DNA from 2 places in the Geobacillus sp. CCR genome. Region 1 is predicted to be linked to the other one. Evidence: a T-box and tRNA genes for the amino acid it is inferred to sense, from the RefSeq annotation. Region 1 holds a T-box; the other holds one or more tRNA genes.
What was found. The T-box of region 1 lies ahead of alaS (alanine--tRNA ligase). A T-box ahead of a tRNA ligase gene usually reads a tRNA of that ligase, here a tRNA-Ala.
Positions count from the first base shown of each region.

Region 2: it encodes a tRNA-Ala, which carries the amino acid that the T-box ahead of alaS (alanine--tRNA ligase) is inferred to sense. The anticodon was not compared.

Region 1 covers NZ_JBREBQ010000002.1:150,411-153,780, forward strand. Annotated here, with positions in the region: gene alaS (alanine--tRNA ligase) at 1-1,511, opposite strand, end outside; T-box leader at 1,558-1,782, opposite strand; gene ACVBDQ_RS02045 (AI-2E family transporter) at 1,830-2,891, opposite strand; gene ACVBDQ_RS02050 (YrzQ family protein) at 3,010-3,144, opposite strand; gene ACVBDQ_RS02055 (hypothetical protein) at 3,156-3,347, opposite strand; gene ACVBDQ_RS02060 (PRC-barrel domain-containing protein) at 3,363-3,370, opposite strand, start outside.
Region 2 covers NZ_JBREBQ010000041.1:17,792-21,161, forward strand. Annotated here, with positions in the region: tRNA gene ACVBDQ_RS15455 (tRNA-Ser) at 1-18, opposite strand, end outside; tRNA gene ACVBDQ_RS15460 (tRNA-Asn) at 26-100, opposite strand; tRNA gene ACVBDQ_RS15465 (tRNA-Ile) at 310-383, opposite strand; tRNA gene ACVBDQ_RS15470 (tRNA-Gly) at 390-460, opposite strand; tRNA gene ACVBDQ_RS15475 (tRNA-His) at 632-704, opposite strand; tRNA gene ACVBDQ_RS15480 (tRNA-Thr) at 712-787, opposite strand; tRNA gene ACVBDQ_RS15485 (tRNA-Ser) at 1,144-1,234, opposite strand; tRNA gene ACVBDQ_RS15490 (tRNA-Ile) at 1,254-1,330, opposite strand; tRNA gene ACVBDQ_RS15495 (tRNA-Met) at 1,336-1,412, opposite strand; tRNA gene ACVBDQ_RS15500 (tRNA-Ala) at 1,430-1,502, opposite strand; tRNA gene ACVBDQ_RS15505 (tRNA-Pro) at 1,511-1,584, opposite strand; tRNA gene ACVBDQ_RS15510 (tRNA-Arg) at 1,591-1,664, opposite strand; tRNA gene ACVBDQ_RS15515 (tRNA-Leu) at 1,670-1,755, opposite strand; tRNA gene ACVBDQ_RS15520 (tRNA-Gly) at 1,761-1,835, opposite strand; tRNA gene ACVBDQ_RS15525 (tRNA-Lys) at 1,843-1,915, opposite strand; tRNA gene ACVBDQ_RS15530 (tRNA-Thr) at 2,088-2,160, opposite strand; tRNA gene ACVBDQ_RS15535 (tRNA-Phe) at 2,395-2,470, opposite strand; tRNA gene ACVBDQ_RS15540 (tRNA-Asp) at 2,500-2,575, opposite strand; tRNA gene ACVBDQ_RS15545 (tRNA-Met) at 2,581-2,657, opposite strand; tRNA gene ACVBDQ_RS15550 (tRNA-Val) at 2,839-2,914, opposite strand; rRNA gene rrf (5S ribosomal RNA) at 2,923-3,039, opposite strand; partial or broken rRNA gene ACVBDQ_RS15560 (23S ribosomal RNA) at 3,151-3,370, opposite strand, start outside.

The DNA.
Region 1 (3,370 bases):
CCGCTTTCGGCGTAAAATGGCGTCACATCGACGATGATTTGCGCCTCTTCGCCGGCTTTCACTTCCTCGACAAGCCGCCCGTCTTTGACGATGGCGATGACCGTCGATGCAGCAACAAGCTCATCGTAGCCGACAAACCGGCTTTCATCTTTAATGTCACCGAGCACTCCGCCTTGGACTTGCATCGAATCGACATCTTGCCGGGCCGCGCGCGCCCGTTCGCGTTGCCGCTCCATCTCGCGCTCAAATCCGGCATGGTCGACCGTCATGCCCGCTTCAGCGGCGTACTCTTCCGTCAGCTCGATCGGAAAGCCGTACGTATCATACAGGCGGAACGCTTCCTCGCCCGGAATGACGTCGCTTCCTTGCTCTTTCGCCTTTTCGATCACCTCCGCCAATATGGCGAGCCCTTCATGGAGCGTTTCATGGAACCGTTCTTCTTCCGTCCGGATGACGCGGGCGATGAAATCGGCTTTTTCTTTCACCTCCGGATAGTAGTCGTGCATAATCTCGCCGACGACCGGGACGAGTTCGTACATAAACGGACGGTCAATGCCGATATGTTTCGCATAGCGCACCGCGCGGCGGAGCAGGCGGCGCAGCACATAACCGCGGCCCTCATTTGACGGCAGCGCCCCGTCGCCGATCGCGAACGTCACGGCTCGAATATGGTCGGCGATCACCTTAAAGGCGACGTCTTTGTCCGGATCTTCGCCATACCGCTCGCCGGCGATCTGCTCGGTCGCGCGGATGATCGGCAGGAACAAGTCGGTTTCAAAGTTCGTCGGCACGTCTTGCAAAATCGAGCACATCCGCTCCAAGCCCATGCCGGTGTCGATGTTTTTCTTCGGCAGCGGCGTGTACGTGCCGTCCGGGTTATGGTTAAACTGCGAAAAGACAAGGTTCCATACTTCTAAATAGCGGTCATTTTCCCCGCCTGGGTACAGCTCCGGATCGTTCGGGTCGTTGCCGAACGCTTCGCCGCGGTCGTAAAAGATTTCCGTGTTCGGACCGCTCGGGCCTTCGCCGATGTCCCAGAAGTTGCCTTCAAGGCGAATGATCCGCTCTTCCGGCAAGCCGATTTCGTTGCGCCAAATGTTGTACGCTTCCTCGTCTTCCGGATGGACGGTGACGGACAACCGTTCCGGATCAAAACCGATCCATTTGTCGCTCGTCAAAAACTCCCATGCCCAATGGATCGCTTCCCGCTTGAAGTAATCGCCGATCGAAAAGTTGCCGAGCATTTCAAAAAACGTATGGTGGCGCGCCGTTTTCCCGACGTTTTCGATGTCGTTGGTGCGGATCGATTTTTGCGCGTTGCAAATGCGCGGGTTTTCCGGAACGATGCGCCCGTCAAAGTATTTTTTCAACGTCGCGACGCCGCTGTTGATCCACAACAGCGACGGGTCGTCGACCGGAATGAGCGATGCGCTCGGCTCAACCGCATGGCCTTTTTCTTGGAAAAACTCTAAAAACATGCGCCGCACTTGGGCGGATGTCAGCTTTTTCATGATGATCCTCCCCTTTCGCCTTTTATATAAAAAAACTCCCATCCCCTGCAGGGACGAGAGTTATGCTCGCGGTACCACCCTGTTTATGGGCAAAAAACGCCCATCACCTCTTTGGCCGTAACGCAGCCTTGCGTCAGGTTTTGCCTGCGCTCCGGATTAGCCTTCTGTTGCCCTTCATCTGGAATTTCTTTCAGCCGCGGAAATTCCTCTCTGTGCGCGAGCTCGCGCGTTAAGATGGACTGCAACATACTCGATCCGTCATCGCGTTATGTATTCGCTTTTTTCATTGAAAGATTATAGACAAGCAGAGAGCATTTGTCAATGCGAAGCATAATGCTCTTTCCAATGGGCGATGGCCACTTTCAGCACCGCCGCCGTCGGAACGGCGAGAATGAGGCCGAGCACGCCGGCGAGCTCGCCGCCGGCAAAGAGGGCGAGCATAATGACAAGCGGATGCATATGCACGCTTTTGCCGACGATCAACGGCGACAAGATGTTCCCTTCTAAAAACTGCAAGGTAAAAATGATGACAAGCACGATCACGACCATTTTCAGCGAGACGGTGGCAGCCAAAATGACCGCTGGAACGGCGCCGATCAGCGGGCCAAAATACGGGATGATGTTCGTCACGCCAATGACAAAGCCGAGCAACAGCGGATAATCCATGCCGGCAAGCCACAAGCCGAGCGCCGCTGCCAGACCGATCGCCGCACAGACGAACAGCTGGCCGCGAATGTAGCCGCCGAGCGATTCATCGACATCCTTCAAAAACGTCATCCCCGGCCCACGCCACCGCTTCGGTGTCATGTACCAAATCGCTTTTTTCAACACATCGATGTCTTTTAACATATAGAAGACGATAAACGGAATGATCAACAGCGTCGCCGCCGAACCGATGAACGATTTGGCGGCGTTGATCGCCATCGCGACGGCGGCCGCCGCTGCCTGCTCGATCTCGGCAAACATCGCTTCGATGCGCGTGTGCACCTCAAGCGGCCAATTCGACGTCTCGTCGTGGATGTGGCGCACCCATTGGCGGTATGTATTCATCAAAGACGGCAGCTGTTCATCCAGTTCACGCAACTGGGCGATGAATAGCGGCACGCCGCGGTACAAGCCGTAGCCGACCAAACCGAAAAACAACAAATAAATCAACAAAATGGCAAGGGCGCGCGGCATTCCTTTGCGATGGATGGATTCCACAAGCGGGTAGAGCAAATACGTAATAAACGACGCCAGCAAAAACGGCGTCAACACCGTTGCGATAAAATCAATGACCGGCCGCCAAACGTCTTTCATCCGAACGATCAAATAGATGATTGCCGTCATGAGCAGCCATTTTCCGATGCGAAAGAACGACAGCCATTGTTGCTCGCCCATCGCCACACCTCCTACCGTTTAGTGTAGGAGATGCGGCGGGAAATATGCCTTCACCGCTTTTAGCACTATTTGACAGCCACAAGGCGACGCCCCCGCGCAAAGGCGAGGGCGAGCGCCGTCAGCGGATCGCTTGCATCAAGCGGCGGCGCATCCTCCGCATCGTGCGACCGTTCATCCAATCGTTTCGTTGGGCGAGCTGATAAGCGGCGACGCCTAATCCGACTGCTAACAGCGACGTCATCATCCGGTTCATGCGTGTCCCCCCTAAAATTGGATCGTGCGTTCGTGGTCGTCAAACAAGTCGTCAAGAGAACTCAACGTTCCGTCTTCTTCCACTTGATGGGCGTGGATCATCCCTTTCGAGACGGACAGCTCAATAAAGCAATCCCAGCAGTAGTACTGGTTGACGCCGATTTTCCCTAAATTTTTTCGTTTGCAATTCGGGCAAATGAGCATGGACAGCCACTCTCCTTACATCG
Region 2 (3,370 bases), on a different contig from region 1:
CCACTTGGGTACTTCTCCAAAGAAATGGCTCCGCAAGTAGGATTCGAACCTACGACCTACCGGTTAACAGCCGGTTGCTCTACCGCTGAGCTATTGCGGAATGATGAATAACTATATGTTATGCTCATCTTCCAAATGTGCTCGTTGCCTCTTCCTCTGCCAGCTAATTCAAGGAAGCGAGATGCGTCGAGGCAACTCGCAGCGAATTCGAAGATGTGAAGCTCGTCGCTCCGATTTTGCTGTGGAACGATGGGGCATTGTTCGCCCATTATTATAGCGAATGACCCAAAAATATTCAATGGAAAATAATGGGCCTAAGTGGACTTGAACCACCGACCTCACGCTTATCAGGCGTGCGCTCTGACCAGCTGAGCTATAGGCCCATAAAAAGCGGGTGATGGGAATCGAACCCACGACATCAGCTTGGAAGGCTGAGGTTTTACCACTAAACTACACCCGCATATCATTTAGTTGAACATCCGCCACGCTGCTTCCATGCCCCTTCCTCTACCAGCTGATTCACAGAAGCCAGATGCGTCGGGGCAACTCGAAGCAGATTCGATGATGCAGATGCTCGTGGCTGAGGTTTTACCACTAAACTACACCCGCAAATATAGAATATAATGAAAAGGGCGACTAGTGGGAATCGAACCCACGCATGCCAGAGCCACAATCTGGTGCGTTAACCACTTCGCCATAGTCGCCTCGTTCTGGTGCCGGCTGCAGGACTTGAACCCGCAACCTACTGATTACAAGTCAGTTGCTCTACCAATTGAGCTAAGCCGGCATATTTAAAATTAGCTAGTGACTCATGTTGTCTGCCTGGTTGTGCCTCTTCCTCTGCAAGCTGATTCGAGGAAGCTGAGTGCGTCGAGGCAACTCGCAGCCAATTCGATGATGCCGATGCTCGTCTCTACCAATTGAGCTAAGCCGGCATATTTAAAATTAGCTAGTGACTCATGTTGTCTGCCTAGTTGTGCCTCTTCCTCTCCCAGCTAATTCGAGGAAGTCAAATGCTCGGTGTCCCTTCCTCTGCAAGCTTATTCAAAGAAGTGGGATGCGTCGGGACAACTCGCAGCAGATTCGACGATGCGAATGCTCGTCTCTACCAATTGAGCTAAGCCGGCACGATTTTAAAGTGCATGGCGGAGGAGGAGGGATTCGAACCCCCGCGCGCCTTGCGGCGCCTCTCGGTTTTCAAGACCGACCCCTTCAACCACTTGGGTACTCCTCCAAAAAAGCAACAATAATAATGGTGGACCTTGTAGGACTCGAACCTACGACCGGACGGTTATGAGCCGTCTGCTCTAACCAGCTGAGCTAAAGGTCCGATAATGGTGGCGGTGGAGGGGATCGAACCCCCGACCTCACGGGTATGAACCGTACGCTCTAGCCAGCTGAGCTACACCGCCAAATTTAAGTCAAAAGGTGGAGCCTATCGGGATCGAACCGATGACCTCCTGCTTGCAAAGCAGGCGCTCTCCCAGCTGAGCTAAGGCCCCATGATAAATCGGGAAGACAGGATTTGAACCTGCGACCTCACGGACCCGAACCGTGTGCTCTACCAAGCTGAGCTACTTCCCGACAAAACGCGCTCGAGAGGATTCGAACCCCTAACCTTCTGATCCGTAGTCAGATGCTCTATCCAATTGAGCTACGAGCGCACAAGTGCCGAGGGCCGGACTCGAACCGGCACGGTAGTTACCTACCCCAGGATTTTAAGTCCTGTGCGTCTGCCAATTCCGCCACCCCGGCGGAAGTGGAGCGGAAGACGGGGCTCGAACCCGCGACCCCCACCTTGGCAAGGTGGTGTTCTACCGCTGAACTACTTCCGCAAGACGATGAGCCATGGAGGACTCGAACCTCCGACCCTCTGATTAAAAGTCAGATGCTCTACCTACTGAGCTAATGGCTCATGGGTTCAATAACACTCCGAGACAACGATGTCCCTTCCTCTACTAGCATATTCGAAGATGTCAGATGCGTCGGGACAACTCGAAGCGAACTCGAAGATGTAGCGCTCGTTACTGAGCTAATGGCTCGCGGTTGCCGCCTTAATGGCTTAAGGGGTTATTAAGGAATAAGAATGCCGGCTGCAGGACTTGAACCCGCAACCTACTGATTACAAGTCAGTTGCTCTACCAATTGAGCTAAGCCGGCACATTTAAAATTAGTTAGTGACTCATGTTGTCTGCCTGGTTGTGCCTCTTCCTCTTCAAGCTCATTCAAGGAAGCCTTGTGCGTCGAGGCAACTCGCAACAGACTCGACGATGCGAATGTTCGTCGCTACCCATTGAACTAAGCCGGGGTGGTTTGAACATCTGACATGTCTGTGAACTACTCCCACTTAGCTTTGCATGAAGCGGGAACCTTCTTTCGGAACTATGATAAAAATGGTGGCTCGGGACGGAATCGAACCGCCGACACAAGGATTTTCAGTCCTTTGCTCTACCGACTGAGCTACCGAGCCATACCATATTTTTCGTGATTTTGGAACAATGGCGGTCCCGACGGGACTCGAACCCGCGATCTCCTGCGTGACAGGCAGGCATGTTAACCACTACACTACGGGACCAATTTTGGTTGCGGGGGCAGGATTTGAACCTGCGACCTTCGGGTTATGAGCCCGACGAGCTACCGGACTGCTCCACCCCGCGATGATGAGAAAGTAAGTTGATTTTCACAATGCTTTTAGTGTTGTTGTTCGTTGCCTCTTCCTCTACAAGCTGATTCAAAGACGCTCGATGCGTCGAGGCAACTCGAAGCGAATTCGATGAAGCAAAGGCTCGTTGCTCCACCCCGCGATGATGAGAAAGTAAGTCAGCTTTTATATTAAGATGGTGGAGGATGACGGGATCGAACCGCCGACCCCTTGCTTGTAAGGCAAGTGCTCTCCCAGCTGAGCTAATCCTCCACGAAATTGCCTAGCAGCGACCTACTCTTGCAGGGGCGCTGGCCCCAACTACCATCGGCGCTGGAGGGCTTAACTTCCGTGTTCGGGATGGGAACGGGTGTTTCCCCTCCGCCATAGCCACTAGGCAACAATGGACAAGTCTTATTATAAGGAAAGTTGACCTGTTGTCAAGACTTTTTCATTCCCTCAAAACTAGATAACCGTGCTCAGGAAGAAGCCGCTCGCCTGCGCTTTTCTTGGTTAAGCCCTCGATCGATTAGTATCCGTCAGCTCCACGTGTCGCCACGCTTCCACCTCGGACCTATCGACCTCGTCATCTTCGAGGGATCTTACCCGCTTCACGCGGTGGGAAATCTCATCTTGAGGGGGGCTTCACGCTTAGATGCTTTCAGCGCTTATCCCGTCCGCACATAGCTACCCAGCGGTGCCCCTGGCGGGACAACTGGTACACCAGCG